DNA from 3 places in the Paenibacillus sp. J31P13 genome. Region 3 is predicted to be linked to each of the others. Evidence: predicted binding sites of a transcription regulator. Region 3 holds the regulator's gene; each other region holds the start of a gene.
The links. Region 3 encodes LexA, which represses DNA repair genes until DNA is damaged. Its sites were predicted from a motif close to CGAACATATGTTCG; they were not measured.
Positions count from the first base shown of each region.

Region 1 (11,213 bases), 360 kb from region 3:
TTCCGCGTTCCGTCTCAGCTACGCCCTTCTCCGAAAGATTTACCCACACAATTCTTCGATCATTATCATCCCTTGTACGTACAACCAGTTCATTTCGTTCCATTCTATCCAACAGCGTCGTAATCGCAGCAGGCGTAGTCGATAAGTATTGCAGCAGATCTGACGGTTTCATTGGCTGATGCTGCAAGAGCAGTTCAAGTACGGTCAGTTGTCCTTCTGTAAGAGGAGCTAGTGATTGTTCCAAGTTATTTTTCCATTCTCGTGAAAGCCTTGCCCACAAGCGAGTAAATTCATCAGATATCATGTCCTCACAGCAGCCCCCTGTCAAATTTCACCTATTTCTCTCTTATTATATCAGTATTTATTGTTGAATTAAAGATTAATACAATTAATAATTTGCGCTATTAAACGATACGAAACTGAACATTTTGACAGCATTAGACATACAATGTGGCAAATGCCCAGAACACTGTCTATTTTTGCATGGGAGTAAAGGAGCGGGATCCAGGTGGACGAAAGAAAAGCAGCCATCATCAAAAAAATAAAAAGCTACGGCATCATAAAAAACCCACAATGGCTAGACAGCCCGGATGAGCTGGTGCCTATGTGGGTCATGTTTGAAACGATTTTAGAAGTGATTGAGCGGTTTGACCCGCCTAATCGACCTTTTGATTAGTTGTGGTACTTAGCGCTGTAAGCGTTCTTGTAATGATATCATTCTTCTCAATCGGGAATAATAGTTTTCCAATGGCTTTCCGCTCTTCGATAGGAGCTTTCTCGGATTGCGCTGCGAGTTTTGCACCTGAAGAAGTGACAGCGACAATTTCCTGAGCTTCTTTGCAATAATAAGCAGCAACAAGCGCTGAACCGTTTGGACGAACACGCTTGCCCTCCTTGAATTCGAAGGTTTGAACGCCTTTTCCGCCTCTTCCCTGTATGGGATAATCCAACAGAAGAGATCGTTTTGCATAACCGATATCTGAGATGACGAGCAATTCGCCTTCATCCTCTGCTACCCATTCTGCTGCGATAAGCTCGTCCCCATCTTTAAGCTGTATCCCTCTTACCCCAGTAGCTACTCTACCCATCGGATTGACTTCCGTTTCTACAAAGCGAATACTCATCCCTTGCTTTGTAACGAGTAAAATTTGCTTATCGCTTTCACTGAGAACGACTCGAATGATTTCATCACCCTCGCTTACCTTGCACGCAGCAACAGCTGTAGACCTTGTTGTAGCGTACTCCTTCATCTCCGTACGCTTTACTTGACCCCGCTTCGTTACGAACACAAGTGATGCTGTAGAAGCCGCTATATCCTTAATCGGTATAATACTGACTATGGAATCGTCCTTTGGTATGGGCACGACGTTAACGATAGCTGTTCCTGTATCCTTCCACTTGAACTCTGGAATTTGATGGACAGGCAATAGGTAATATTGACCTTTCTTTGTAAACAGAAGCAGATTGTCTATCGTATTAACCTCTAGAAGCTCTCTGATAAAGTCGCCACCCTTGACGCCGGCACTTTCCAGCTCACCGCCTGATCTTGTAAATGACATCATGCTTGTCCGCTTCACATAACCGTCTTGGCTCAGTGTGACAAGAACATCCTCAGATGTAACCATAACCTCTAGATTAACCTTGAGCTCCTCAATTTCCACACGCAGATCAGAACGGCGGTCTATGCCGTATTTCGTCCGAATTTCCAGCAACTCGTCTTTAATAACGCCGATTAGCTTCTTATCGCTATCCAAGATCGATTTCAAGTAAGCAATCTTCTTCTGAGCTTCCTTCAGCTCTTTCTCAAGCGTATTAATTTCCAAGTTCGTTAAGCGGTATAATTGCAAGGTTAAAATGGCATCCGCTTGACGTTCCGTAAAGCCGTAAGCTGCAATTAGATTATCTTGCGCATTAGCGCGATTTTTGGATGCTTTAATAGTCGCAATCACTTCATCTAAAATATTAAGCGCCTTTACAAGCCCTTCCACCACATGTGCGCGGTCTTCAGCCTTTTCCAGCTCATATTTCGTACGGAATGTGACAACTTCCTTTTGATGATCGATATATGCGGATAATATTTGCTTCAAACCTAGCTGCATAGGCGCTTTGTTCACGATCGCGACCATATTGAAGTTGTAGGCTACCTGCAAATCGGTTTTCTTGAATAGATAAGCCAAGATTCCTTGTGCGTCAGCATCCTTCTTGAATTCAATGACGATTCGCAGACCGTTGCGTCCGCTCTCATCACGAACCTCAGCAATGCCTTCTACTTTTTTCTCTAGACGGATATTTTCCATCGCGGTTACAAGTCTAGACTTAACAACCTGGTACGGAATTTCCGTAATAACGAGCTGTTGTTTTCCGCCGCGCATATCCTCTATTGCTGTTTTGCCGCGCAAATAAATTCTGCCTCTACCCGTGGCATAAGCGTCCCTAATACCCTCTTCGCCCATTATAATGCCGCCTGTTGGGAAATCCGGTCCCTTTACGAATGTCATAAGCTCTTCAAGTGTCAACTCAGGACGCCCCATAAGGGCGATACAGGCGTCAATAACTTCTCTAAGGTTATGAGGCGGTATTTCCGTAGCAAAGCCAGCAGAGATGCCGCTGGTCCCGTTTACGAGCAAATTGGGATATCTCGACGGCAACACCACCGGCTCTTTCGTCGTATTATCAAAATTATCTTTGAATTGAACAGTCCGTTTCTCAATATCCCGAAGTAATTCCATAGCGATTGGCGATAAACGAGCTTCTGTATAACGCATCGCTGCAGCAGGGTCGTCATCCTGTGAGCCCCAGTTGCCATGTCCATCAACTAGCGGATGTCCCATTTTCCAAGGCTGAGCCATGCGCACCATACCTTCATAAATGGAAGAATCTCCGTGCGGATGGTAATTACCCATTACATCCCCGACCGTTTTAGCGGACTTGCGATACTGCTTGTCCGGTGTATTTCCTGAATCATACATCGCATACAGAATACGACGCTGCACCGGCTTCAAGCCGTCGCGAACGTCCGGAATCGCACGGTCCTGAATGATATACTTTGAATAGCGTCCGAATCGGTCTCCAACAACCTCTTCAAGAAACGCCGGCAAAAACTGTTCCAGCATACTCATCTGTCAGCCCCCCTATTCCTCATATTCCATAAAGTCGACATTCTCTACAATCCAACGTTTACGCGGATCGACCTTATCACCCATAAGCGTTGAAACTCTTCGCTCAGCTTTTGCCGCATCCTCGATTTGCACCTGAAGCAGTGTGCGCTTCTCAGGATCCATTGTCGTTTCCCATAGCTGATCTGGATTCATCTCACCCAGTCCTTTATAACGCTGCAGCTCGTAATTTTTACCGTATTCCTTCAAATAATTTTGGAGCTGTTCATCCGTCCATGCATAGCGAATAGTCTCCAGCTTACCTGATTTACGAGTGATTTTGTACAATGGCGGTTGTGCAATAAATACGCGACCTGAATCAATCAGCGGCTTCATATAACGATAAAAGAAAGTAAGCAGCAGCACTTGAATATGTGCTCCGTCAGTATCCGCATCCGTCATAATTATAATTTTATTATAGTTGCATTCTTCAGCAGCGAATTCCGAGCCTACGCCCGCTCCAATTGCGGAAATAATCGCTTTATACTCATCATTTTTCAAAATATCAATCAACTTGGCCTTCTCAGGATTCATCGGCTTGCCCTTTAGCGGCAGCAATGCTTGATATTTCGAATCACGACCCTGCTTAGCAGAACCGCCTGCAGAATCGCCTTCCACGATAAATAACTCCGTACGTGTGTAGTCCTTCGACTGCGCTGGGGTTAGCTTGCCGTTAAGATTAGAGCTTTCGCTCTTCTTCTTGCCACTGCGAATTTCCTCACGGGCTTTGCGCGCTGCTTCACGGGCTTTTGATGCTTGCAGCGACTTTTTGAGAAGCATTTGTGCGACCTGCGGGTTTTCCTCAAGAAAGACCTGCATTTTATCAGAAACAATGGCATCAACAGCACTGCGCGCAGAAGAACTACCCAGTTGGTCCTTCGTCTGGCCGACGAACTCCACCTCGGACATTTTAATGTTAATAACGACCATCATACCTTCACGCAAATCATTGCCTTCCAGGTTCTTGTCTTTCTCCTTAAGCAATGCAGCTTTGCGAGCGTAATCATTCATGACTCGTGTATATGCCGTTTTGAAGCCAGTCTCATGTGTACCGCCGCCGCGAGTAGGGATCGAGTTTACGAATGACGCAATCGTCTCTGTATAACCGTCATTGTATTGGAGGGCAATCTCAACCTCGATATCATCCCGCTCACCTGCAAAATGAATAACTTCATGAAGAACTGTCTTCTCTTCGTTCAGAAATTGAACGAACTGACGAGCTCCGCCTTCATAATGAAATTCATCATGCTTCCCGTTCCGCTCATCTTTAATCGTTACACGAAGTCCAGAGTTCAAAAAAGCTATTTCCTGCAGGCGCTCTGCGAGCGTGTCATAGCTGAGATTCGTTCCATTTTGAAACACACGGCCATCGGGTTTAAATGTAACTTTCGTACCTGTCCGATTCGTAGTCCCAATAATTTCAAGGCCGCGAACAGGCTCACCAACATGCTCTTTGCCTGCGTCGTCTACCCAGTATTCAAAGCGCTGTCTATGAATTTTGCCATCACGGTAAATATCAACCTCAAGCCATTCAGAAAGCGCATTGGTCACTGACGCACCTACGCCGTGCAAGCCTCCTGATTTCTTATATCCGCTTCCGCCGAACTTACCGCCCGCATGCAAAATGGTAAATACAACCTGAGGTGTCGGTATGCCTGTCTTATGCATCCCTGTTGGAATGCCCCGTCCATTATCATGAACCGTTACAGCACCATTCTTATGCAATGTAATTTCAATCGCCGAGCAAAATTTTGCTAAATGCTCATCTACTGCATTATCAACAATTTCCCAAACGAGATGATGCAGTCCTGAGCTGCTTGTACTGCCTATGTACATGCCCGGTCTTTTACGAACTGCAGTCAAGCCTTCAAGCACCTGTATATCATCGGCTTCATAGTTCCGGTTTTCGGCCGCTGTATTTGCGAAGAGATCTGTTTGCTCCGTCATGAGCGTCCCCCAATCTGTAATCACGTTTCCGTATCTTCAAGCTATTTTAATTCAAGTAGTCCTGTTTCGTAAAGGTATCTTAGCAAACAACTGTTCCATTTTGAACGATAAACGCAAGTTGAGCAAGAGAAAACCGCAGTTATTTCATGCCTTCCTGAGAAAATCCACTCCAATCGTCACAGCCTAACGCTCAGCGTAAGTAAAAATTAAAATAAGTGCAAGTAAAAAGAACAAAATGACAAAAAATCTTTTTTATTCCACATTATAACCGTTTATCTCTGTAAAATTAACACATGAATCCCCGATTCCGCTTCTTGCTGACATTCATATTCTAAAAAGTTGTTGTTAGGATGTTTTGCAGTTTAGAGGGATTTATGTATACTGTCATAAAATTAACAAAAGAAAGAGGATGCCTTGGATCGCACCCTCTTTCGCCACAGCTCGTATTTTCTCGGCATGTTGCGTTCAACTGCATTTCCATTTCCTCTTCATTATCCTCTTCTTCTCAAAAATAAACAAATTCCATTTTAATTCTTTGTATTTATTTTCAACACCCTCACTTGACGATGCCTCTATTTATACCCTTTTGAGGATAAAAAAAGCACCCGAAGGTGCTTAGATCCATTACATATGCTATAAGCTCATTTATGAAAAATCCAGTTATTTATGCTTGGACCAATTCGGATCACTGTTATCCAGCAAATAAGAGAAATCATTTTCAAGACGCTTCTGTTCCGCTTTTTTCTTTTCTTCGGCTTCCAAGCGCTGTTTTTCCTTCACATCTGCTTCGGCTTGCTTCAGCTTATCCGATTGTTCCTTTAGCTTTCCAACAATATCGCTTCCCAATAAATCCTTTAATGTAAGACCATTGTCCTCATCCTTTTTTGGAGCAGCCTTAAACGGTGCAGACGCTGGTTTCTTTTGTTTCTTACCCATGGTATCTAACCTACTTTCTAACAAAAAATAATACTCATTTATCGCATCACGGCATTTAACTTACGATTTATAGTCAACATAGAGCGCTTCTGCTGCAATGCGAGCTGTATCACGTGCTTGCTCAACATCTGCTGCAGAGCTGAGTGCAACTGCCATACGACGCCCTTTCTTCGTCTCTGGTTTACCAAAGATGCGCAGCTGCGTATTAGGAACCGACATTGCTTCCTCAATTCCGCCGATACGGAAATCCGTTGCATCACGATCTGCTTTCAAAGTATGAGAAGCCCCTGGTGTAAGCAAGCGAATCGTCGGTATAGGGAATCCAAGAATCGCACGAACATGAAGCGCAAACTCAGATAGATCTTGCGTAACGAGTGTTACCATCCCTGTATCATGTGGACGCGGAGATACTTCACTGAACAAGACGCCATCTCTCGTTAGAAACAGCTCAACCCCGTAAATGCCAAAACCGCCAAGCTCATTCGTTATTTTGAGCGCAATGGCTTCCGCTTGAGCAATTTGCTCCTCAGACATCTCATGGGGCTGCCAGGATTCTATATAGTCTCCGTCCTTCTGTACATGTCCGATAGGCGCACAGTAGCTTGTCCCTGAAACAGACCGTACAGTAAGCAGCGTAATTTCAGACTCAAATGTAATAAAGCCCTCTACGATAATACGTTGCTTCTTTGCGCGGCCGCCCTCCATTGCATAATTCCAGCATGCTTCCAGCTCGGATTCAGAGCGGCATACACTTTGTCCTTTGCCAGATGAGCTCATAATCGGTTTAATCACGCAAGGAAAGCCTAGCACCGCTGCTGCAGCCTTCAGCTCCTCCAAAGTATCAGCAAAGCGGTAAGGAGCCGTTGGCAAACCTAAAGTCTCAGCTGCTAAGCGGCGAATGCCTTCACGATCCATCGTGAGCCATGCAGCTCGAGCCGTTGGTATCACATGATGTCCTTCCTTCTCTAGCTGGAGCAGTGTTTCCGTTGCAATGGCTTCTATTTCAGGAACGATGTAGTCTGGTTTTTCCAGCTCAATAATACGGCGAAGCTCTGCACCATCAAGCATATCTATCGTATAACTGCGATGTGCGACCGCCATCGCCGGTGCATTTTCATAACGATCGACAGCTATTGTCTCAACACCTAATCGCTGAGCCTCCAACACAACCTCTTTTCCAAGTTCGCCAGAGCCAAGCAAAAGTAATTTACGAGCATTTGTTGTTAATGGTGATCCATACATAAAGAAAAAGAACCTCCTGGAAGCAAATCGAATCGTTATCCACAGCCACAGCTGTTTTGGACAAGCTCTTCGGTTCGTTTTTTCTTCCATTGTGGAGGTTCCCAAGGCAAAAATCAACCCTTATTCTATTCCTTAAAGAAAACGGTACTGCGCTTCAATTAAGCCATTGTATACACCGCGATGTGCAATTAATGATTGATGATTCCCTTGCTCAACGATTTGACCATGATCAAGCACAATGATTTCATCCGCGTGACGGATCGTCGATAAGCGGTGGGCAATCATGAACGAAGTGCGGCCTGCTAGCAATATTTTGAGCGCCTCTTGAATCTTAAGCTCCGTTTCTGTATCAATACTCGCTGTTGCTTCATCCAAAATAAGAATTTGTGGATCAGCGAGCAAAGCGCGGGCGAATGAGAGCAGCTGACGTTGTCCCATGGACAACACATTGCCGCGTTCCTCAACCTGCGTGTCATAGCCGTCTGGCAAGCCCATAATAAAATCATGCGCATTTACAGCCTGTGCAGCCTTGACGATCTCCGAATCCGTCGCATTCAATCTGCCATATCGAATATTATCGCGAATCGTGCCTCCGAAAATAAACGTATCCTGCAGCACGATACCCACCTGCGAACGCAAGCTTTCTATCGTTATGTCTCGAATATCAATGCCATCAATAAGAACGCGTCCTCCAACTGGATCATAAAACCTGCAAAGAAGATTAATAATTGTACTTTTACCAGAGCCAGTATGACCGACAAGAGCGATGGATTGACCAGCTTTTACATCAATCGTCACATTTTTAAGAGCGGGTCTGCCCTTCTCATACTCAAATACGATGTTTTCAAATTTCACATCACCTTTTATTTTCGGCAATGCCTTAGCTTTTGCAGCTTCACCGACCGTTGGCTCCTCATCGATAAATTCGAAAATACGCTCAGATGAGGCCATTGCAATAAGAAGTTGTGAATACATTTGACCCAAACGGTTGATCGGATCCCAGAAGTTGCCTATGTAGTTGGCATAACCAACGAGCAAGCCCACTGAGATAGCTCCTACTTGAATCAAATGTGATCCATACCAGAATAGAATACAAGTACCAACAGCTGCTGTGATCTCAATAACCGGACCTAATGTTTGGTTAAGCGCTGACGCCCTGTTCCAAGAGTGCAAGTTGCCGCTATTCATATGATCGAAGAAGCCCATGTTATCTTTTTCCTGCACGAATGATTGTGTTACCTTCATCCCTTGAATACTTTCATTCAAATGTGAGTTGATCCGAGACTGCTTGATTCTCACGTCCTGCCATGCGAAGCGAATCCGTTTGCGCAAGGTAGTCGATACCAGGAACATAAGAGGAACCGTAACCATAACTGCTAGACCGAGCTTAAAGTTCCATGTCAGCAAAATAATTACGATACCGACAAGCTGGACACAGTCCATCAATAGATTGACAACACCATTGGTGAACAGATCCTGCAACGCGTTTACGTCATTCGTAACCCGAACAAGAACGGAGCCAGCTGGTCTTTTGTCATAGAAACGAAAGCTTAGCTTCTGAATATGCTGGAACAAATGATTTCTCAAATCATAAATAACCTTTTGTCCAATAATACTTGTATGTTTGATTCGGTACGTATTTGATCCCCACTGGATAACATACAGAAGGAGCATTAGCGAGCCAATCAAAATCAGCTTTGGTATGCTAGTAGCTCCATCTTTCGGGGCAATTGCCTCATCAATCGCTAGAATGACAAGTGCAGGAACACCAAGCCTCGTTAAGGTACCCAAAATCATCATGAAGATAATAGGCCGAAGTTCCTTTGAATAAGGCTTCATGTACATAAACAGCCGGCGCAATTGCCCCCAGTTAAACGGCTTTTCGATCAGCTCGTCATCCTGGTAAATAAAGCGTTCATTTTTGTTGCTGGCTTTGGCTTTCGTGCTTGTGCTCATTATGACGTACTCCCTTTCCGAGTTTGCGCTTGCATCACCGGATCGGCAGCATCAAGCGGATAGTCACCATATTGAATGTTATACGTGTCGCGATAAGGTCCTTGCTGCTTGATGAGCTCTCCATGTGTTCCACGCTGAACGATGCGTCCCTCATCTAGAACGACAATTTCATCTGCATGTCTTAATGAAGAAATACGATGTGCAATAATAAATGTCGTGCGTCCAGCCATGAGCTCCTTAAAGCCTGCTTGAATTTCATGCTCTGTTTCCATATCAACCGCGCTTGTCGCATCATCAAGGATGAGAATACGCGGATTTTTAATCAATGCTCTTGCAATAGCAATCCGCTGCTTCTGACCGCCTGAGAGACCCATGCCTCTCTCGCCGACGATCGTATCATAGCCAAGCGGGAGCTCCATAATAAAATCGTGGGCCTTCGCTAGTTTTGCCGCATGCTCGATCTTCTCGGTTGTCACATCCCGAATACCGTAAGCAATATTGTCACGGATGGAGGCAGAGAACAAGAACGTTTCTTGAAATACAGGAGCGATCAAGCGCCGAAGACTTGCGACATCAAGATTGGCGATATCCATGCCGTCTAGCGTTATCTTTCCTTTTTTCACATTATAGGCTCTCATCAGCAATTGAATGATCGTAGATTTCCCTGAACCCGTTGCACCCAGAAAACCAATGACTGAGCCCGCTGGCGCATTAATATTGATATCAGTCAAAGCTGCCGATTTGTCCGGATAATTGAAGGTAACATTTTCAAAGCGAACATGACCCTTCACCATCTCACTGTTTACCTCAACAGCATTTGCAATGTTTTTCACATGCACATGCTCATCCAGCAATCCAATTACGCGTTCACCAGATGCTTTGAACTGCGTGTAGTTATTGATTTGGAACCCTAAGTTCCACATTGGACCGATAATAAACCAGATTAAGCTGAAAAATGCTACGAATTCACCTAGTTTAAGTGAGCCATTAATAACCAATATCCCGCCTGTGACAAGCAGAATGACAGCGCTTAAGTTCGCGACAAGCTCCATGACCGGAAAATACTTTGCCCATATCTTAGCTGCGCCCACTTGATTCACTTGATAAGCTTCGCTGCGTATGGAAAACTTCGATACTTCATGCGACTCACGCGCAAACGACTTAACCGTACGAACGCCTGTAATATTTTCTTGTACCGCTGTCGTTAAATTACTCATCGCTTGACGCATTTCGCGAAATGCCGGATGAATATGGCGTTCAAAGCGCATCGCCGTATAACCAAGTACAGGAATCGTCACAAGTGTCATTAACGTCAGCTGCCAATGAATCGAGAACATCATAATTCCGCCAAAAACAATCATAAGCACCATATTTAGAATTTGCGCAAATCCAAAGCCTACAAAGTTGCGAATAGCTTCTAGATCTGCCGTCAACCGCGACATCAAATCGCCTGTCTTCGCTTTGTCATAATACTGGAAGGACAAGGTCTGAAGCTTATCGTAAAGCGCATTACGCATCCGATAGGCAACTTTATTGCCAAGACGTCCTCCAAAAAATCCATGTAAAAACTGCATGCAAGCTTTGAAAACGACTACTCCGAGCACAGTAAGAGCAAGCTTTGGCACCAAATCATACTTTTCCGGCATAATGACATCATCAATTAAGTACCGAAGTAGATTTGGATAAATGAGTCCGAGCGCAGTAGTGCACAACAGACAAAATATGGACGAGAACATAAATCCTCTCTCTGCCCAATAAAAGGCTTTCAATTGCCTTAACACGTCCAACTAAATCCATCTCCCCATATCTATTTTATAAGTATGAGTGAATATTATCAGCATCGGGAAGGGGGAGCAAACGGTAGAAATATGCATATATGTTAGTGAAACCGCTTAAAGTGCCGATATCCAAAGGGGAACCGCAAAATCCTCTCAATTGGTCCCAAATCATGACAAATATGTGCCAATTGCTCCCTTT
Region 1 covers NZ_JBWDNR010000002.1:483,570-494,782, reverse strand. Annotated here, with positions in the region: gene AC0YOD_RS08500 (MarR family winged helix-turn-helix transcriptional regulator) at 1-304, opposite strand, end outside; gene AC0YOD_RS08495 (hypothetical protein) at 509-676, shown strand; gene gyrA (DNA gyrase subunit A) at 657-3,119, opposite strand; gene parE (DNA topoisomerase IV subunit B) at 3,132-5,102, opposite strand; gene AC0YOD_RS08480 (YqkE family protein) at 5,763-6,038, opposite strand; gene purT (formate-dependent phosphoribosylglycinamide formyltransferase) at 6,099-7,280, opposite strand; gene AC0YOD_RS08470 (ABC transporter ATP-binding protein) at 7,413-9,236, opposite strand; gene AC0YOD_RS08465 (ABC transporter ATP-binding protein) at 9,236-11,023, opposite strand.
Region 1: parE (DNA topoisomerase IV subunit B) is a predicted target of LexA. The motif match lies at 5,186-5,199, and genes of this name have one in related genera.

Region 2 (11,213 bases), on a different contig from region 3:
AAGACAATTGACTAATCAAAATGCCCAACTCCTCTTTTTCTAGAACGTGCAAATATTCGATATCATCAAATAAGATATATAATATATGTCATAACAATCACAACAATTTTAAAGCGTATAGGCATAAAAATCAAGCAATAAATGCTTGGACTAAGCATAATTTGTTTCGATTGATTCCATATCAGATAAAGAATGGATGACAGTTTAATCATTTGGAAGGTTTGTTCTTAAGAAATGGATCGCATTCTCTGACATAAAGTGTTTTACCTGCTGCTCGGAATAGCGCTTTAGCAGTGCCTCTTGTAGTGTGAACAGCTCACCTGGATGCGATAAGCCGGCAATATAACGATCTATGCCGTCAAAATCAGAGCCTAACATAATTCCATGCTCCCCGCCAAGCTCGCAAATATGTTCAATATGATGAAGCAAATGGTCTATCGTAACGACTTCTGCTTGTGATACAAACCAAGGCACATAGGTGACACCAATCAAACCCTGCCCTTTTATAATGGCTCCAATTTGCTCATTCGTTAAATTGCGAGGATGCTCACATACTGCTCTTGCATTAGAATGAGAGGCTATGAAGGGCTGCGATGAGAGCTCTGCAATATCCCAGAAAGCCCTATCGGATAAATGTGATACATCTATTATTATACCCAAATTATTACATTGTTCTACAAACAAACGCCCTTTTACAGTTAAACCTCCGCCTCGTGGCTCCATGGCTCCGTCAGCTGCCCAATTGGCATGATTCCAAGTTAATCCGGCTGCACGCACACCTAGTTGATGCAATATACGAAGCATAGACATTTGTCCATTTAATCCATCTACACCTTCAAGTGATAGTAAGGCACCGATCTTACCATCCCTTATACAGGAATCTAGTTCCTTCACCGTTCTCACCCAAACCATATTTTCGCAAGATAATACAAATTGGTGGAATCGATCCAAACTCTCCAGTATCGGTTCTAAACGTCCATTCATAGATTGAGGAATGTAGATTGCAAAAGTCTGCAAAACCGTCCCAGAAGCCTTCAAACGCTCGTATGTAACATCTAAACCGCCTTGCTTACCAGCTTGAAACGTCAAAGTATCATCAAGAAGCAGTTTATATAGCACATCGCAATGAAAATCAACCACTTTCATAGGAGCACCTCACCATTTGTTAGACTGACAGCAAAAAAACCTGTCTACGTCGTAAACAGGCGAAACATTTGTTTTCATCCAATTGGCTTGCGCCGCTTGGACTTGCTACCGAGGTTCAACAATCAATTTGATTGCTGTTCGGTCCTCCCCGTCAATAACGATGTCAGTAAAAGCTGGTATGCAGATTAGATCCACCCCGCTGGGAGCGACAAATCCACGAGCAATGGCAACTGCTTTGATCGCTTGATTTAAAGCGCCAGCCCCAATAGCTTGCAGCTCTGCTCCACCACGTTCACGGAGAACACCAGCCAGAGCACCTGCAACGGAATTAGGATTAGATTTTGCTGAAACTTTTAATACGTCCATAAAAAGAACCTCCCCTTCAACTGTTGGATGGATTCCACTGTTAAATAGTATTCGAGAGAGGTTAAAAAATTCCTGCTTTTATTGCAATGAATTCACGGACTGTTCTGAATTGTCAGAACTTTCGGTAGAATTAGAAGTTACATGAGAAGCCATTCGTCTTCCGTAAGTCGAATTTTTTCGATTTTGCGTGCTTCTCCCGTTGCATCATCAATTTGTACTGAGATAGCATGCAGATGCCATTTGCCTTCATCAACTACAAATCGAACCGGTAATTGCGTAATGAACTTATGCAGTACCGCATTGCGCTCCATACCAAGTACACCGTCTTTTGGACCAACCATGCCCACATCAGATATGAATGCTGTGCCGCCAGGCAGAATCGTATCATCATTTGTTTGCACATGAGTATGCGTACCCAAAACGATTGACGCTCTTCCATCTAAATGCCAGCCCATTGCAATCTTCTCTGATGATGCTTCAGCATGAAAATCGACAAGGATATTATTCGTTAGCTCTCTAGCTTCTTCAACCAATTCATCAGCCTTGCGGAAAGGACAATCAATTGGCGGTAGAAATGTACGTCCTTGGAGATTGATAATAGCAAGCTTTTTACCATTCGCCTTAATTAACGCCATTCCTTGCCCAGGTGCTCCTTCTGCGAAATTTGCTGGACGAACAATACGCGGCTCATCATCTATCCATTCAAATATATCTTTATTATCCCACGTATGATTGCCCATCGTAATGCCATGGACACCCCATTCGAAAAATTCCTTCGCAATTGCTCCCGTAATACCCCGTCCGGCAGCTGCATTTTCACCATTTGCTATAATAATATGCGGATTATATTTACTTTTTAAAGCAGGCAGCACACGTTTAAGCGCGCTTCTTCCTACACTTCCTACGATATCGCCTATAAATAAAACATTCATGCTGTTACACTTCCTTTTTATTGTACAAACATAAAAATGTTATGCTTTGCTTGCTCCATTTTCTATCTATTCTATTGTCCAAAACGTTGCCCTATAGGACATTTCAGAGATATGTAGCGTTCAAACAGAAAAGTGGCTTAAAAGCAGCCACTTTTCTATCAAAGCTATGAGATTAATTCTTTATTTCGCATATTCTACTGCTCTTGTTTCACGAATAACCGTTACTTTAATATGTCCCGGATAATCGAGTTCACTCTCGATTTTTTTCGTTATATCGCGAGCAAGTCGGAATGCTTCTGTATCGTCGATTTTATCTGGTTGCACCATGACGCGCACTTCGCGGCCTGCTTGAATCGCATACGATTTTTCAACGCCTTCAAATGATTCAGAGATATCTTCAAGCTTCTCCAGTCGTTTGATGTACGTTTCAAGCGTCTCGCGACGAGCTCCTGGGCGTGCAGCTGATAATGCATCAGCCGCTCCAACAAGCATCGCAATAACGGAAGTCGCTTCTGTATCACCATGATGAGATGCGATACTGTTAATAACGACAGGATGCTCCTTGTACTTCTTAGCGAGCTCTACGCCGATTTCAACATGAGAGCCTTCTACTTCATGGTCAAGTGCTTTACCGATATCATGCAGCAATCCTGCACGCTTCGCCAGCGTAATATCTTCGCCAAGCTCTGCGGCCATCAAGCCAGTCAAGTAAGCAACCTCCATGGAGTGCTTCAGTACGTTTTGGCCATAACTTGTCCGATACTTCAATCGTCCTAAAATCTTGATTAGATCAGGATGCAAGCCATGTACGCCAACCTCGAAAGTAGCTTGTTCACCGTATTCACGAATACGCTCATCCACTTCTTTACGAGATTTCTCAACCATTTCTTCAATGCGAGCAGGATGGATACGACCGTCAGCCACAAGCTTTTCTAAAGCAGTGCGGGCAATTTCTCGTCTTATCGGGTCAAAACCAGATAAAATGACCGCTTCCGGTGTATCGTCGATTATTAGATCGATACCGGTCAATGTTTCTAAAGCACGGATATTCCGGCCTTCACGTCCGATAATGCGACCTTTCATTTCTTCATTAGGCAAGGTTACAACGGAAACCGTTGTCTCTGCCACATGATCAGCCGCACAGCGTTGAATGGCTAGCGAAATGATGTTGCGTGCTTTTTTATCGGCTTCTTCTTTCGCTTGCTGCTCGATCTCTTTGATCATTTGTGCTGTTTCATGTCGTACTTCTTGTTCAACATTTGATAATATAATCGATTTCGCATCTTCTGTAGTTAAGCTAGAAATGCGTTCTAATTCACTAAGCTGTTGCTTGTAAATGGAATCGATCTGCTCTTGCGTTTCTTCGATCCGTTTTTCTTTGTTGGCCACAATTTCTTCTTTGCGTTCTAGCGCTTCTAATTTCTTATCCAGCGACTCCTCTTTTTGGAGTAAACGTCTTTCCTGACGTTGAGCCTCGTTGCGCCGTTCACGAATATCTCGCTCAGCTTCGGAACGAAGTTTGTGGACTTCATCTTTTGCTTCTAGCACCGTTTCTTTTTTCTGAGCTTCCGCTTCCTTTTTTGCATTTTCTACAATTTGTATAGCAGCTTGCTCAGCACTTGAAATTTTAGCCTCGGCAATCGACTTTCGAATAAAATAACCAATCCCAAAGAAAATTAAGCCAACAAAGAGACAGATCAAGATCCAATAAACAGGATTCATCTTGTTCACCTCCTTGTTGCATACACCAAGGCACTGCTTGGGATGATATTAGGTTTTCAACCGGTTTCAATACCGTGTCAACATTTACTAATTTGACGAAAATAATCGTTTTGAATCAACTTTTGGAAGGAAAATTGATTCAAAGTAGAAGGAATACAACCTCATTTTATCTTTTCGTAAAATCAATTGTCAAGCAAAAGCCCATCATATTCCTCGAATACTTCCTCTTCCCCCATCAAATCGATAGACTTAATGGCTTCCATCACGATATCAGTCGGAAAGCCTCTGCGCATTAAATAGCCCATAAGCTTGCGTTTTCGGTCTCTTTGCTCACCTTTTAGGGATCGCGCTTTCTTCTCAGCAGCTTTTTTTGCCGCTACTAATTCAACCTCTCGGTCCAAAGCATCTGTTGCTTCAGCAGCCGCTTCTTTCGACACGCCTCGCTGTTGAAGCTCTTGTTTAATCCAGCGACGGCCTTTCAAACTATTTCTCAGCCTGCCTGAGGCGAATTGACGTGCATATTCTTCATCATCCACAATATGCTCCTTTTCTAAACGGTCAAGGGCATATTGAATATTTTCATCTTCAAATTCTTTGCGCTGCAAATACTGCTGTATTTGCTTTCGAGTTCGCGGCTTTGCGCCAAGATACTGTATCGCAAGCGCATAAGCTCGGTAACGTTCATCTTCCTTGCGAATCTTATCGATTTCGCTCCTATCTAACGTTCGATCCTTCATTAAGCGATAGCGTACTAAAATATCTTCATGTACAGATAGTAATGGTTGTTCTGCTCCCGCTTCCGTAAATATATGATACATTCTGCGGAACTTTTTATCTTGCTTTACAGAAATAATGGTCAGTGTATCCTCGTCGTTCCAATCATTTCCGGTCATTTCTGGCATCCCTCTCTAAACAGAGCTTCGCCGCCCCAAACGGGACGGCGAAGCAGGCTAAACGATATTAGTTGTCATTTCATTAAGTTAGATCGATTAATCTGGATCAATTAATCTAGATCTTCGAATTCATCTTCATCTTCATCTTTGGAGAAATCAGCAGGAGTTGCAGTGGCAGAAAGATTGCTCGCATCACGAATTTGTTGCTCGATAATTTCAGCCGTATCCTTGTGATCCTTCAAAAATTGCTTAGCATTTTCGCGACCCTGACCTAAGCGCTCACCATTATAGGAGAACCATGCACCGCTTTTTTGTACAATTTCCATTTCTACCCCGATATCGATAAGGCTTCCTTCTCTGGAAATACCCTCACCATACATGATATCGATCTCCGCTTGTTTAAATGGCGGAGCCACCTTGTTCTTAACAACTTTAATACGTGTACGGTTACCAACCATGTCATTGCCTTGCTTAATTGTCTCAATCCGGCGTACATCTAAACGGACGCTGGAATAGAATTTCAATGCGCGTCCACCTGGTGTTGTCTCGGGATTACCGAACATAACGCCGATCTTCTCACGCAATTGGTTAATGAAGATGGCAATCGTCTTCGATTTGCTAATCGCTCCGGAGAGCTTCCGAAGAGCTTGAGACATCAAACGTGCTTGAAGACCCACATGAGAGTCACCCATATCGCCTTCGATCTCCGCTTTTGGTACAAGTGCTGCTACAGAATCGACTACAATAATATCAACTGCTCCGCTTCGTACCAGTGCTTCAGCAATTTCAAGTGCTTGCTCACCCGTATCAGGCTGTGAAAGCAAAAGCTCATCGATATTAACGCCAAGCTTACTAGCATATAACGGGTCTAGCGCATGCTCAGCATCAATAAATGCAGCTTGTCCGCCAGCCTTTTGAACTTCAGCAATAGCATGAAGAGCAACGGTTGTCTTACCTGAAGATTCTGGGCCGTAAACTTCAATAATTCGACCTCTTGGCAATCCGCCTATTCCTAACGCGATATCTAGAGCAAGTGAACCGCTAGGCACGGTTTCCACTTGCATGTGTGTGGATTCACCCAATTTCATGATGGAGCCTTTACCAAATTGCTTCTCTATTTGGCGTAAAGCCATGTCTAACGCAGCGCGACGATCCGACAAGAAACTCACATCCTTCTTTATTTATAATATTATGATACCTTTTTTCTTACGGGTTGCCAAGCATTATTTTCGAACATACATTCGCCTTTTCGCTTCGCCCCCTAAAATGGACATAAAAAAACCGCAGCAAAGTAATCTTCGCCACGGTTCTTCCGATAACTAGTTCTAATTATACCGATATATTCGTTAATTGACAACTATTATTCTTCTCGTAAAGACAACCATAAGCGATACAAAGCCGATTTGACCGCACGCATGCGGATGCTGCTTCTATTTCCATTTAAGTTCATGGTATATACAATTGTCGGCTTTCCTCTTTCTGCTATAGCTGCATATACAAGTCCTACTGGCTTTCCTTCCGATTCCGCAGGTCCGGCAACTCCCGTTAAGGAAACGCCAAAATCCGCATCGGAGAGCTCACGCACCCGCTCCGCCATCAGCATAGCTGTCGAATCGCTTATAGCTCCCGGAGAGCCCTTGCCCTCAAGCTGTGACATCGGTATGCTAAGTAAATGATGCTTCATTAAATTTGTATAGGTTACGACTCCGCCTACGTACTCTCCACTGCTCCCAGGAACGTTTGTAATAAGCTCGGCAAACAATCCCCCGCTAATACTCTCCGCACTCGCGAGCTTGCGATGTGAGCCTCTTAGAAGGCGTATAATCTCCTCTTCAATCGGTACATCCATCTGCGCATACAAATATTCCCCTGCGCGTTCTTTTATTCTCTCAACAGTCTCATCCATTTTACGATCGGCAGCGGCTTCCGATTCAGCTTTTGTCGATACGCGGATTGTAACCTCATTCTCCTTCGCATAGGGAGCAATGGTTGGGTCGCTTTGCCCTTCTATTAAGTCAAGCAACGCTGCTTCAAGATTAGATTCACCGATACCGGCAAATTTCAACAATCTAGAATAAAGCGGCTGCGTCTCGCCTAGCTTGGAACGAAGCCACGCTTCACCTGCGCCATCCATCATTGGCTTCATTTCCTTTGGCGGTCCTGGCAGGAGCAAATATAAAGTTCCATCTGCTGATATTCCGTTGCCGACTGCGAGGCCAGCCGTATTTTCAAGCGGGTCGCTGTCTTCCAGCATCAAAGCTTGACGGCGATTGCTTTCGACCATATGAAGTCCCCTTGAGCTGAACATATGTTCAATAGTCGACATGGACGGCTCATGAATGATTAGCTTGCGATTTAAGTATTCGGCAAGAACATCCTTTGTCAGATCGTCCTGAGTCGGTCCAAGCCCTCCAGTAAATAGAAGTAAATCTGCACGTTTTCTCCCTATTTCGATAGCTTCTCGCAAGCGATCAGCATTATCTCCAACTACCGTTTGAAAGTAGACATCCACACCCAAGCCTGCGAGCTTCTGTGACAAAAATTGAGCATTTGTATTCACAATTTGCCCTAACAACAGCTCTGTTCCAACGGCTATGATTTCTGCTTTCATTTTCTTTTCCCCCATTAATTGGAATAGTCTCACTTTTTTTCTCTAATACGCAAAAGCACCCTCCTGCATAGCAGGAAGATGCTCAGATCAAAACTTACTCAACAGGAATTAAATGTTTGTTTTTCAAGAAATAATCGATTCCGGAGTACACCGTAATTACGGCTGCAGCCCAGCTGGAAACGACATCAAACGGAAAATCAATAAAGTTGAATGGGAAGTTGTTAATCAATATCGAAATGATCATCGTAATTTGAACGGCTGTTTTCCATTTGCCCCATGTACTGGCAGCCATAACAGAGCCCTCCAGCAGTGCAATCTGGCGTAAGCCCGTTACCGCAAACTCGCGACTTATGATGATGATTGCGATTAACGCATTTAGCTTGTTCATTTCTACAAGAGATATTAGAACAGCCGCAACCAACAGCTTATCCGCAAGCGGATCCAGCAGCTTTCCTAAATTAGTGACGATCTTATTCTTGCGCGCAATATAACCATCTAATCCATCTGTACTTGCTGCCACAATAAAAATGAGTGCCGCTGCGATTTGGGTGTATGTAATGGAGAAGTCTGAAAAGGTTAACGACCCCAGGTCCAATTTGATAAGCAGGAAGAACATAATGACCGGCACTAAAAAAATTCTGGCTAGTGTGATTTTATTCGCAAGATTCACGCCATTACCTCCCTTGATCCGATAAGCTCATAGGTGTGCGTTTCGCGAACCACACGTTCGTCAATCAAAAATGACTGCATTTCTAAATTCAAAACCATCTTGCTGATTACTCGAGCTGCTGAATTCGATTTCATGATCATCTATATATCCCCCAAATCCTTCCGTAAAGCTGTCTGAATTAGTATAATACATGCAAATACACGTGTCAAAACCGACTGATCACGCATGCATTGAAAGGGAGAAGCACATAGCTAAACGAAAAGCCTCGCTTCTTGAATAGCAAGAAACGAAGCTTTTACAATTAAGAACGATAGTTAGTAAATTGCAGTTCCACTGGCAAATCCGCTTCTCTCAGAAGCTTCATAACAGCTTGCAAATCATCAAGACTCTTGCCAGAAACTCGAATTTGATCGCCTTGAATCAAACTTTTCACTTTCAATTTCGAATCACGAATCAGAATGTTGATCTTCTTGGAGACATCCTGTTCAATTCCTTGTCTAAGCTTAATCCGCTGACGAACACTGTTAGCCGATGCGCCTTCAATTTTACCATAATCCAAATTTTTAATGGGAACGCCGCGCTTCACCATCTTGGATAGTAAAATATCGATAACGCTCTTCAGCTTGTAATCATCCTCAGAAGCAATTACCAATTCCTCTTTTTCCAACTTAATGGAGCTTTTGCTGCCCTTAAAATCAAAGCGTGTTTCAATCTCACGCTCTGCTTGTTGAATTGCGTTAGCAAGTTCCTGCATGTCCACTTTAGATACGATATCAAAAGCATTTTCTGAAGCCATTCGAACCTCTCCTTTGTTGCAAGTAATAATTATTCGGTCTTCGTTTCGTCAGTGCCAGTTTCAGCACCATCGAGAGGCGGCGTTGTTTCAGTTGGTGCGCCGATAGGCGTAAGCAGCAATTTCTTTGAGCCTGCTCTGTCCCCATCTGGTACAAGCACGCCGTCTACTGTAATCTTAGTCAAATCGGATCTGCCTACATTAATATAAAGCGGTACAGTCAAATCATACGATTGCGTTGTATCTGGCTCTGCATTTGCAGAGTAAAGCTTTTCGCCGTTTTTGCCTTCTTTGCGAACCTCTACCCAGCTTCTGCCGCCTTCCACTTTAATTTCAACTTTATGAGTGCCAGCAGGACCAATGTCATATTGATCGGCTTTGCCTACTATGCTTCCAAAGGTAACAGTTGTAGGTTGCTGTGTAGGAATCGGAGTAGGTGTCGGCGTATTAACATCATTTGTAGGCGTACTGCCAGCCACATCATTGCCTTTGTTTTCACCAGGATCTTTGGAAACATCTGTTATTGGTGTATTTTGATCCGCCTTTTTGGGATCATTGTCATCCTTGTTAAGAACATAAACCCAGATGACAACGAAAATCAAAATAAGGAAAGACCACATCATGATATTGAAACCGATCTTACCAAGACGCTCTGAGGATTGTGTTTTTACTCTTCTCGGAGTTCTTGTTACGATGGGCTCAACAATTTGTTCAACTTGGCCAGCAGGCACTTCATGCTGATACAGTCGAAGTACTTCTTCGGGATCCAATCCAACGGCTTCCGAATAATTTTTCACAAATGCCCGTACATAAAATGGACCAGGCAAAACCGTGTGATCACCGCTTTCGATCGCTTCCAAATACCTTTTTCTAATTTTTGTTGTTTCTTGAATATCATCTAATGATAATCCGCGTTGGTCTCTCGCCTTTCGAAGTAATGCGCCTAATTCAGACATGAGACGGCCTCCTTCCGATTAGAAATCGTCAGTATAGTTAGTTGTGAATTTCTCGTAAGATATTTCCTCATCCGGCGTGTTTCTAAGTTCAACAATAATGTCAAAATGGCTGTAATCATATTGCGATTCCTTCACGAAAATATCAGGATGCTCAATAACTTTCGTGGACGGCATTGCCATAATTTCCTGCAGCAAAGCATAATGGCGTTCATTGGAGCGTATGGTGCTTACGATACCGTCAATAATAAATATCGTGTTGGGCTGCATTTCATCATCCGACAGCTGGCTGCGGACAGTTTGACGAAGCAGCGTGGATGACACAAAGGTCCAGCGTTTATTGGAGCAGACGCTACCTGCAATAATAGATTCTGTTTTGCCCACTCGCGGCATTCCTCTTAATCCAATAACCTGATTGCCTTCTCTTTTAAACACTTCACCTAAGAAATCAACGAGGATTCCTAGCTCATCCCGTGTAAATCGAAATGTTTTTCGATCATCCGAGTCCCGCTCAATATAACGTCCATGACGAACTGCCAAAATATCTACTATAGTTGGCGTTCTCAGTTTGTTCACAGTAATATTATCAACCTTTTGAAGCATTTTGCCAAGCAGTTCGATTTTCTCATCGTCATCCGTCTGCAGGAGCATCCCGCGCGTGCGGTCTTCTACCCCATTGATCGTCATAATATTAACCTCAAGCATACCTAATAAAGAAGCAATATCTCCAAGTAGGCCTGGCCGGTTTTTATGTATTTTGTATTCCATATACCATTGTTTTGACTCCAAAGCTGTCACCGTCCTAAACCTGTTAAATCGAAGGAAGTACAAATGAAGGAAACCCTCGTCATAAAACATAATTCTACAATTTTCAGCACAATCCTGCAACCCAAAAAGAAACATTGCAGAAAAGCCTCCTTAAGGGAGGCTTTCCTGCATCTGCTTCTGTTGACGAAAAAATCGTCTTATGCTGAATAGTTATGAATGTTGGACAAGCTTAACCATCAAGCCGGCGATCGTCTTGCGTTCAGCCTCATCGCCCACATCCCATAGCTGCTTCAACACACGTTCTTCCTCATTTTTTGGATCGACCTTTTCATCAAGAAAAGTACCGATTTCATAAGCCA
Region 2 covers NZ_JBWDNR010000001.1:788,938-800,150, reverse strand. Annotated here, with positions in the region: gene AC0YOD_RS03515 (2-oxoacid:acceptor oxidoreductase subunit alpha) at 1-19, opposite strand, end outside; gene AC0YOD_RS03510 (dipeptidase) at 205-1,146, opposite strand; gene AC0YOD_RS03505 (stage V sporulation protein S) at 1,252-1,512, opposite strand; gene AC0YOD_RS03500 (TIGR00282 family metallophosphoesterase) at 1,650-2,444, opposite strand; gene rny (ribonuclease Y) at 2,625-4,166, opposite strand; gene AC0YOD_RS03490 (regulatory protein RecX) at 4,349-5,059, opposite strand; gene recA (recombinase RecA) at 5,170-6,219, opposite strand; gene AC0YOD_RS03480 (competence/damage-inducible protein A) at 6,420-7,670, opposite strand; gene pgsA (CDP-diacylglycerol--glycerol-3-phosphate 3-phosphatidyltransferase) at 7,765-8,340, opposite strand; gene AC0YOD_RS03470 (hypothetical protein) at 8,337-8,480, opposite strand; gene AC0YOD_RS03465 (YajQ family cyclic di-GMP-binding protein) at 8,642-9,136, opposite strand; gene AC0YOD_RS03460 (RodZ domain-containing protein) at 9,166-10,089, opposite strand; gene AC0YOD_RS03455 (DUF3388 domain-containing protein) at 10,108-10,875, opposite strand; gene AC0YOD_RS03450 (DUF3243 family protein) at 11,065-11,213, opposite strand, start outside.
Region 2: recA (recombinase RecA) is a predicted target of LexA. The motif match lies at 6,290-6,303, and genes of this name have one in related genera.

Region 3 (11,213 bases):
AATAATTATATCATTTAATTTCTATAGGAAAAGAGGGAATGTTCATGGCAGAGATAAGAATTCGCAATACAGAAGAACGAATTACAGGTGAAGAGAATGTCCGTGCATTTCTAGATAAGCAAGAAGTCCTTTATGAGCACTGGAATCCAAGCAAGCTATCCGAAGGTCTTCAACAAAAGTTTACCCTCACCGATGAAGAGAAACAAGAAATTCTAGCAACTTTTGACGAAGAAATTCAAGATCTTGCAGCACGTCGCGGCTATAAAACATGGGATATCATTGCATTGTCCGATGCTACGCCTAACCTAGATGAGCTTCTCAAAAAATTTGAGAACGTTCATACCCATACAGAAGATGAAGTACGCGCCATTACTGCAGGCCGCGGTATTTTCATCATCAAGGGAACGGATGATGTTGGTTATTTCGATGTTGAGCTTGAAGCTGGCGATGTTATTTCTGTTCCAGAATACAAGCCGCATTTCTTCACTCTAATGGACAATCGTGAAATCGTAGCTGTGCGTCTCTTCATTGAGACTGAAGGCTGGATTGCACATCCATTTGCAGATGAGAAGTTCGCTTCCAAACAGTCTTAATATCATTTTTAAAATAATGCAAGCCCCTCGTCTGGCAGCTTATGCTGCCTATGAGGGGCTTATTTATGTGCAAGGACGGCGTTATCCGTCTTTGCATCTGCATTTTTTTACGCTTCAAGCAGCTGTAACAGCTCTTCTAAATGTTTAATTTCATGGGTCGGAATAATCTCATCGTTACGGACGGCACCATGGCGGTTAATCCATACCGATGTCATTCCGATCGTATTCGCTCCAAGGATATCCGTCGTTAGCTTATCCCCTACCATGATCCCATGATCACATTCTACGCCAAGACGTTCAAGCGCGTGCTTGAATATGGAAGCAGCCGGTTTTCCTTCACCAAACTCACCAGAAATAATAATATGATCGAAATATGGCGTTAACTGAGGTACTCCTGCAAGCTTCTCTCTTTGCAAATCAGGTGATCCGTTTGTTAGAAGCAGCAATTTGTATTTGCCCTTTAGCGCATCTAGAACACGGAATGTTTCTTCGTAAACGATTGGACGAGCACGTCTCTCGGCAGGAAACTGTTCAGCAAGCTTCGCTCCCAGCTCCTCGTTGTCAATGCCAAGCGCTTTGAGTCCTTGTGTCCAAGCCGCTTTTCGATAGCCTGGCGCTAGTTTCTCCAGCTTGCGGAATTCCTCTTGCTCCCCTTCAAGGAAAGGAGCCCAGAGGCCTTCAAAAGGATTGATACCGATCATTTTTGTGAATGGAAATGTCTCATACGATTCATATAAAGCTCTCGCTTCACGGCGAACCGATTCCTCAAGCTCCAATGGATCAATGCCTGTTACGGCTGCTGCCGCTTGACAGGTTGCATCGAAAGCTTCCTTTACACTGCGGTCATCCCACAGTAATGTATCATCTAAATCAAATAATACCGCTTTTTTCACCATTGTCGTCGTAACTCTCCTGCCTATTATTTTTCCTGATATGTGATTCCGTTTGTTTGTGCAAAATGTTTAAGCTTAACAGCAATTTCATCAGTTGGGAAACGATTAGTCAACTTAGAGAAAACCCAATTTCCACCTTTATGCTGTTCGACTACCACATGACCCTTATGAACACTAATTCCTTTGATTGCATCAACTGTAATTCTTTTATCACCTGTCATACGACGTGTTTGAAGAAAGTCTTTGCCGATTGTAATGTAAGGTTTCCGTAGAAAGAATACAGATGCCAGCAAAATATAACAGCCTACTGTAATCCAAAACATAGTATCCGTCTTAAAGCCTGGCGAACCTTGCATAAGTAGTACATACAAGCCGATAAATAAAATCAATAGAATTGGAGCAATAAAATTACGTCCAACGATTTTATCCGACTTCTCAGCATTTAAAACAATTTGACCATTGCCTTGCTTCTTGCGTTTTTTATTGACCGTTTCCATATTTTTGCGCACTTTGCGCTCCCAAGAACGTGACAATCTAATCTCTCCTCCTAATTGAAAACCCTATTGGAACGGTCTGCGAAATTTATCGATGAACCGATTCGGATAATCATCTGGCAAAGCACTAATCTTATCCAGCGTATTCCAAACCTCGATTGGCATTTCCCAGCCCAGTGCACCCATGTTGTCCTCGAACTGATCTAATTTACTTGCTCCAAATATAGGGGAGGTAATACCCTCACGCTGCAATAGCCATCTAAGAGCGATCTGAGCAGGTGATTTCCCAAGCGCTTTCGCAGCTTCCAGCAACGCATCTAAAATATCAAAATTTTGATCAAGTGCGCGATTGACCCATGCACTCTCTCCAACTTTAGAGGTTAGTCGACCCTCTTGCGGTATACTTCGGTCATAGCGCCCCGTTAAGAAGCCTCCACCAAGCGGAGCCCAAGGAATAATCCCAACTTTCTCTTCCAAACAAAGAGAAAGCATTTCTCTATCCATTTGTCTGCTTACAAGACTATACTGGGGTTGAATGGATACAAACCGGACATATCTTGCTGCATCGCTGTAAGCAAGAGACTTCATCAACTGCCATGCATAAAAATTAGAACAACCTATGTAACGCACTTTTCCTGATGTAACGAGATCATCCAGCGTACGGAGCGTTTCCTCAATAGGCGTGGCATGATCCCATACATGCACTTGGTACAAATCAATATAATCCGTCTGAAGCCTTCTTAAGCTAGCCTCAACGCCATCCATGATATGCTTTCGGGACAGCCCGACTCCATTAATGTCATCGGAGGTTTTCATACGAACCTTCGTAGCCAAAACGATATCAGAACGATTCTTCTTGATTGCTTTTCCGACAATTTCCTCTGAACGGCCATTTACATATACATTTGCTGTGTCCAGAAAATTTCCTCCGCGATCAACAAAACGATGAATCATTTCAATAGAATCCTCTTCGCTTGTCGTATTGCCAAAGGTCATCGTTCCCAAACACAGCTCAGATACAGCCAGTCCACTTTTACCCAGAAGCTTGTATTTCATCTAATCACCCTTTCATTCTATATGAAATGAGGACCTTTAACGAAAGTTAGTGCTTCGTCTTTTCTTCACCTTCAACAATTGTAATATTATCTAGCTGTTGGCGAAAGTTGCCTTTGAAAATTTTCAAGTATTGGCTTCTTAACTCGGCTCTTTCCGTGATTTCTTCATCCGATAAGCCCGTTGCTTTATTTTTACGAGAAAGCTCGTTAATTCGCGCTATGATTTTATCCATCTCCATGACTTCAGTCCACCCCTCTCATGCTGAAAAATACTCTACTCACTACTTTGACATTTCAACCAATAGGTTGTCAAGGCAAAGACTGGCGGAGAAAGAATGCAATAATGAACTTTATTTATTAGTCCAAGACTACTTGATCCCCTTCCTTTAATCCATCCAGTACTTCTGTAAGCTCCGGTGTTTCTAAACCAATCTTAATTTCTCTTCGCTCAAATTGTCCGTTTCCTTGATCGAAATTGACAAAATATTTGTCCTTCTCACGCATAATCGCGAGGGTAGGCACTACCGTTGTCATTTCTCTTCTTTCCGTTTCAATAGCTCCGTTCAAGCTAAGTCCCGCAATCAGATATTGGTTCGGTTCCAATGATATGACAACCTCGAATTGCGCTGCCTGGTCTATACTATTTTGATCCGTGCCTGTTTTGGCAAATTTCGATACCTTCATGACTTTACCTTTTAACTTCTCCTGCTTCATTGCGTTCATCTTCACATCAACAGGCATGCCTTCTTTAATTCGGAATACATCCTGCTCCCCAACAAGCGCAATGAATTGAAGCTTATTTAGATCGACTACCTTTCCTACATACTCATTGTCTCCGAGCGCCATTGGCTTTTTATTAGGATTATCGAACAGAAAAATCCCAGTCGCAGGTGCTAGAAAAGTAGCTTCATTAAGCATCTTCTTCTTCTGTTGAAGGTCCTTTGATTGAATCGAACCTGTTACTTCATTAAGTTCATTTGTAATCCGAGCCATTTCTTTCTCAGCAAATGCTTTTTTTCGATCATCCTCTGTTGTTTCAAGGGGTTTCACATCAGTGGATATTTGGTTCAAATAATCGTTAAGCTCCGACTCTAGTTTAGCTTTCTTCATAGTTGCTTCCATTTGAACAATTTCATTCTTCACTGACGTTTGGTCCAGCTTAAATAAGATGTCACCCTTCTTGACCTGCTGACCATCTGCTACCAGCCACTGTGTTACTTCCGAGCCGTACGGCGAGTATACTAACGTTTCTTGTTCGTATAATGATTTTCCTTTTACTTCAATTGTATTCATTAGCGTTTCTTTCGTAACCTGAAAGGTAATCGGCTGCACGTCTGTCATCATATCCGATGGACGAGAGGGATTTCCAAACTTGTATAAACCAAAGCTTATGCCTATAAGTATAAGACCGATAATGCCCCACTTTATTTTCTTCTTCATTGTTATGCTCCCTTTTGTTTACTTATTTAGTCTCGACGAATTGCGGTCAAAGCATCTGTACGTGAAGCGCTAATAGCCGGATAGATACCGGATAACACGCCCGTAGCCAGTGCGAACAGCATGCCAACTGGAATGGTCATGAACGGAATGAAAATAATAACCGCATCCCTCTCATCGGAAAAAGCACCTATTAACCCATTAATGCCCCATACAATCCAATAGGAGAACAATACACCGAGCAAACCGCCAAGAAAGCCAAGCAGCGCAGCTTCAACAATAAACATATTTCGAATCTGAGCAAGGTTTGCGCCCAACACCTTCATAATTCCGATTTGGCGTCTTCTTTGGTAGGTAGACATCGTCATCGCTACGACAATAGAAATAGAAGCAATGATAAGTATAAATACGCCAATGCCAAGTGCCGCAGCTTTTATGACCTTAAATTCATTACTGAGCCGTTCCTTCTGATAGAGATTCGTTTGAGTTGTTACGACTAGCTTTTGAAGCTGTTTTTCAACACCTTCAATATTTTTCTGGTTATCTACTTTTACAACTATGGAGTTGTAATTTTGATCCTCGCTATTGACCATTTTCAGCTCTTTTTTGAGCATCTCAGCTGTTTCAATCGAAACGTAAGCTTTCTTGTTGTACATCAAGCTGTCTTCGTTGGCGCCTTCCGGCTTCTTCAGTACACCGATCACTCGCAATGGACTGGTTAATTTTTCACCATTTTGTGTATAGAAACGTAATTGTATTTGCTTTTGATATAATGCTGCTGGCTGCTTATTCAGATTGTTATACTTGTCCATCAACACTTCATCATAAGGATTTGCATCTATTTGTTTAATCAAGCTCGTCCTTGTTTCCTCGTCAATCATTCCTAATGTCGCTCCATAATCTAGAATGATCGTTCCAGTCAAATCAGAAGGCGCTCCTTGTGAGAATTTGTTTCCAAAAGCAGTCAGCATTTCTAAATCTGTACCTATAATCTGCGTTTGATACTGTGAGCTCATATTATCAATCGTCGACATATTCATGTAATCTAACGTTTGATACGGTGCGGCAGCCGCAACATGCTGGATTTGACGCATTAAATTTAACTTCTGTTCCGTTAATTTCCCTTGATTGCGAGATTCTGAAGCTTCTGCTCCTACTGATCCACCACCTTGCGAGGGGCCGCTATTTTCAGTCACCGTTATTTCATCCATATTTAAGTAGCTGTTCATTTGATTCTCTATGTAAAGCTGAGCAGATTCACCAATACTCATCGCAACAATAATTGCAGCACATCCTATAGAAATGCCCGCTGCGCATAATGCCGTTACGACCTTCCTTCTTTTCACCTGATCCCATGACAGCCTTGTAATATCACTAATTCTCACGCTTTGTTCCCCCTGTGAGCATAGGTTCTGCTTTTGATTCCTGATCCGTCACAAGAAAACCGTCGCGAAGCGATATAATTTTCTTTGTTTGCGCGGCAACTTCACGTTCATGTGTAACGATAATAAAAGTAGTATCCATCGTCTGATTCAATCGTTTCAAAATCATAATAATCTCTTCTTCTGTCTTCGTATCCAGGTTCCCTGTCGGCTCATCTGCGAATATGACTGATGGCTCAGTGATCAGAGATCTTGCAATACTGACACGCTGCTGCTGTCCACCTGACAACTGAGACGGATATAATTCCGCTTTGTCTGGTATGCCCACTTGTTCTAGCAAAGCAAGTGCTTTCTTTTTCCGCAGCGTTGGTTGCATCGACTGGAATACTAGTGGCAGCTCAACATTTTCACGTACAGTCAAATTCGCGATGAGTTCATAAGCTTGAAAAATAAAACCAATATGCTTACGCCTAAACTCGGCTAATTGATTCTCATTCATCGTCACGATATTATGATCCGCTATAAAAATATTGCCTTCTGTTGGCTTCATCAAGCCTGCCATCAGATTAAGAAGCGTTGACTTACCAGAGCCAGAGCTCCCTAGCAAGGCAATCATCTCCCCTTTATGTACGTGAAAACCAATCTTCTGCAATACAACTGTCGTTTCGTTCCCATTTTTAAAGGAATGGGACAAATCTTCTACACGTAACAATATAGTCTCTCCTCTCAGTTCCCTATTAATAGACGTCAAAACTATTGCTTCCCCCTGCAGTTCAAACAAAAAAACTTTCTGAATGAGATAGATTCTATTGATCTATCACTCAGAAAGCTCTATTTGTTGTTATAACTTGTCTATTATATTGTATTATTGGATAAATTTAAATGACAGGTATAATAATCTTTTGTCCTGGTTTCAAATCAACGGTTTGCAAACCGTTTCTATCTTTAATCATATGTATGATAAATCTAATGTCATCGGAACCATCAGAATAGCTCTTAGCAATTCCCCAAAGCGTGTCGCCTGAAGATACCGTTACAACTTGCTCATCCGCTGTTGCTTCCATAGGATGACTAACTGATGCAACAGAATCCATAATTAGAAAACTAGTGAATAATAGAATAAACACCGCAAAGCTCACTACAATCTTAACCATATTTCTCTTAACAAATCTCAGACTATTGCGCTTTAAGAGCATTAATGAATTGCGCTCTTCTGCCTTATGAATGGATTTATAAAAACTTGGACTCGTTATCATCTCTCAGCACCCCAAACGTTTGTTCTGTTTTAAGATTACACGAACAGACGTTTGGTGTCAACAAAAAATACGAACTTCTGTACCTAAGAACTTATGTTTGTACGAACTCCGGTTCTATGTTATAATTTTCTACAAATCTACTAATGGAGTGATTGCAGTGTCGAAGATTTCTAACCGACAACATTCAATTCTTGAATTCATTAAGAATGAAGTCCGGGAGAAAGGCTATCCACCCTCCGTTCGAGAAATCGGCGAGGCTGTAGGATTATTATCCAGCTCAACCGTTCATGGTCATTTAGACCGATTGGAAAAGAAGGGCCTTATTCGCCGGGATCCAACCAAACCACGTGCAATCGAAATTTTAGACGGCGACGGAATCGCAACTCCGTCTGTAGCCAATGTGCCAATTGTTGGTAAGGTAACTGCCGGTGTACCAATCACTGCAACAGAAAATATTGAAGAATATTTCCCGCTTCCCGCCCATATGGTCGGTGACAGCAGCGTCTTCATTCTAAATGTTATGGGCGAAAGTATGATTGATGCAGGCATCCACGATGGCGACTACGTGATCGTACGTCAGCAACAAACCGCTAATAATGGAGAAATCGTTGTTGCTATGACCGAGGATGATGAAGCGACGGTAAAAACCTTCTACAAGGAAAAAAACCATATTCGCTTGCAACCGGAGAACACCTCCATGCAACCGATCTTGCTCCAAAACGTTACGATTCTAGGCAAAGTCATCGGACTTTTCCGCGATATTCACTAATGAATTATACACGTATACATAAAGAACAGGCTGAATCCGCGATGCTCACGCATGGATTCAGCCTGTTCTTTGTTTTGGACAAGTATTCTTTTCCCATGAACGAATACTAGCGGCAGGTTAGTATTCATTGATTGAGTCAACATTAAGTAAGTTTCAGATATTATTGAGCGGATTTTAGTTAATTTGGCGGGAATAGAGCTAGTTTTCAGCATTATTCACTTGGGGTATGGTCAATGAGACTAGTTTACGTTAAAAGAGGCTAATTAGAGCTAATTTCTAGCTCTAATTAACCGTTTTTGGTTAGTTTTTGGAGAATAGAGCTAATTTCTAGCTCTATTTCTTTGCGATTTGCCCATTCATGACTGGATTGTGGTAAATGTGGCTCAATAGAGCTAATTTCTAGCTCTAATTAACCGTTTTTGGTTAGTTTTTGGAGAATAGAGCTAGTTTCTAGCTCTATTTCTTTGCGATTTGCCCATACATGACTGGTTTGTGGTAAATGTGGCTCAATAGAGCTAATTTCTAGCTCTAATTAACCGTTTTTGGTTAGTTTTTGAAGAATAGAGCTAATTTCTAGCTCTATTTCTTAGCGATTTGCCCATTCATGACTGGATTGTGGTGAATGTGGCTCAATAGAGCTAGTTTCTAGCTCAATTCATTCGCAAACGTAAATACCCAGCCAGATATTAATTTTAATGAGTTAAGTTACATTGTAATAATCGTGCTTCGCGTCCCCCAACCACTATTCTTCACTCCTTCCTTAAAGTGAATCAATAAAATGAATCTCAGTAAGCAAATTCTTCAATACCGTTACGGCTTGCGCGCGGGTTGCTGAAGCTTGAGGAGCAAATTGAACTTCACTTAACCCTTTCATCAATCCGGCTCCGATTACATCTTGAATAGGTGTAACCGCCCATCCGCTGATAGCCGATGCATCTTCAAAATGATTCAGCGTTGCTGAGGGCCCATCCTTCCATTCACCAACAAAGTGAACAGCTCTCATGATCATAACCGCCATCTGTTCTCGTGTTATCGATTCATTTGGCTGGAAGGTTCCGTCACTGAAGCCTTCAATTAATTTAGCAGAAGCAGCAGTCTGAACGGCGCTGGCATACCATTCTGACCCTTTTAGATCTTTAAAGGGACTGCTTACATTTGTACTAACTGATGTTAAGCCTAAGCCTCTTACAAGTATAGCGGCAAATTCAGCTCTAGTAATAATTCCGTCAGGGTTAAAGCTTGTATCGGTTACACCCCTTACAATCAACTTAGAAGCCATAAGTTCGACATCTTTTTTCCCCCAGTGTGATTCGATATCACTGAATGATTTACTAAATCTCGCAATTGTGTAAATGCTGTTTCCATTTCGTTTGATTTGTGCGATCGTTTCACCGTTCATCTTGGTGAATTGAGCTGGTACGAATGTAAATTCGTCAAGGCTTGGATCATATAGAACTGCTGTCAACTCCGCAGTATCATTGGTTTGACCAAGCGTAATAGAACGATTCACATAGGACGAACCAAGCGGCACGTCAATCGATTTACCGTCAGCTTGCACAGACAAGACATAATCATAGGCGTCACCGATCAGCTCAAATCCTCTTACCTCTGCAGCTTTACTCAATTTTGCTCCAAGTTCTTTACCGATCTCTGAAATCGATACCTTGACCGTAATATCTTTCATCTCTGCGCCGATAGCAGCAGCTAGTGCGTTTTTAATTATAGACACTGGCAGTTGATAAGACGCATTCCCTGATACGATCATAAACTCCAACTCACTTGCCGTGTTCGCAGCTTTGCTTAAGGATATAGCTGGTATTGTAACACTTAAACGAGAAGCGGCTTCATCAGCGCGTATAATAATTTGTCTAGGCGATGGCTGATTGATAACCAATTGCAGCGCTTTTTCAACATATTCATTACTAACCGTTATATCCATTATTGGCTCTTCACCTGCAACAGAGGTTTTTACAATGGTTAGTGGTGGAAGTGATGGTGCGACGGTCACTGGTGGCTGAACGGGATTCTGGGGGTCCACTGGATCTATCGATAAATCCTCCACTAACTGCAATAAACCAAATCTTGACGTATTTTGATATGAATTACCGCTCGTGTCATTCCAAATTGCTACGGAGCTTCTGCTTCCACTGCCCAACTCATCATTGTTGACCTGAATGTCGAAGCCTATGAGAGCATTCTTTGCTGGTTGAATTTTATTAAGTGCAATGCGCGTCTCTACAATGTACCCGCCTTCTACAAGTTTTGTTTTCGTAGTGAAATTGCTTGCGGTAGCTGCACCGCCATAGCTTTGTTCGTTGTCAAAGTTTACACGATACTGCCCGTCATCCCCTCCGTAATCGGATGATTTTTCATTTTTTTGATCAAGGAATATTTCAACAGAGTCCTGTTCATAAGCATTTGATGACTTTTTGCTTAATAGGCTGTCACTTACTTCTGCATAAACGTAAAGGTATTCTAAATCCCAAAGTGTTCTTACTTTTGCAGTTGAACCACTTGTACCTTGCACCCAACGGTCCGTTGTGATTTCTGGAGCTGAATTCCATATTTCATCCTTGTCACCGTCAATAACAGCAGTTCCATAAAGCGCTTTAGCTACTTTTAACTCCTCAATAAGCGTTAATACGCCATAATGATCTGCTGATAGATGCTGGCTGTTCGTTCTGTCGCTCCATGATGTAATCATGTTAGTATCGGCATCTTTTACACGAGAATCAAATCTGAGCTCACCCTTTAAGGAAATTGTATGCTCTAATTCAATTATCGCCTCAACCATGTACCCTCCTGCAATTTCCTTAACTTTATAGACGAATCCTGTGGTCGGCTTACCGTCACGTGTTAAAATATAATGCTTATTCGTACCATCTTGGACGAACAACTCTAGGGTATCCAGGTTATTAAAACTTGTATCTTTGACAATTGTCTGTACATAGAGATGCTGAGAGTCCCAAAGTGCTTTAAATAATCCACTAAGCTCTTCGCTGGTCCTCAAGCTTAACGGTTTGATCACATCCCAAGCTTGCTGCGAATCTTCAAGGAGCTTAGGAGTACCTTCCGTAATCTCTGCTTTGCTATTCAAAATAGGCAGTTTGGATGGATCGACAATCGCCCAATAAGCAAGCTTTGCTTGGAATTCCTTATCAAATACAAAAGGCGCGTTCTGGCGGCCGCTCCCGCTCGGTCGATCATTCAGCCAAGTATGATCATCGGCAATACCCCAGAAGGTTACATTGCTAATATATTGGCTAATGCTTTTCAGTCCATCAAACAGATCCTTATAACGATAAGCAAGCTCTGTCAAAACAGAATCTGGAAT
Region 3 covers NZ_JBWDNR010000002.1:844,243-855,455, reverse strand. Annotated here, with positions in the region: gene AC0YOD_RS10245 (1,2-dihydroxy-3-keto-5-methylthiopentene dioxygenase) at 45-593, shown strand; gene AC0YOD_RS10240 (HAD family hydrolase) at 701-1,489, opposite strand; gene AC0YOD_RS10235 (hypothetical protein) at 1,513-2,019, opposite strand; gene AC0YOD_RS10230 (aldo/keto reductase) at 2,047-3,036, opposite strand; gene AC0YOD_RS10225 (DUF896 domain-containing protein) at 3,083-3,274, opposite strand; gene AC0YOD_RS10220 (efflux RND transporter periplasmic adaptor subunit) at 3,393-4,475, opposite strand; gene AC0YOD_RS10215 (ABC transporter permease) at 4,502-5,857, opposite strand; gene AC0YOD_RS10210 (ABC transporter ATP-binding protein) at 5,847-6,566, opposite strand; gene yneA (cell division suppressor protein YneA) at 6,733-7,110, opposite strand; gene lexA (transcriptional repressor LexA) at 7,268-7,879, shown strand; gene AC0YOD_RS10195 (endo-1,4-beta-xylanase) at 8,640-11,213, opposite strand, start outside.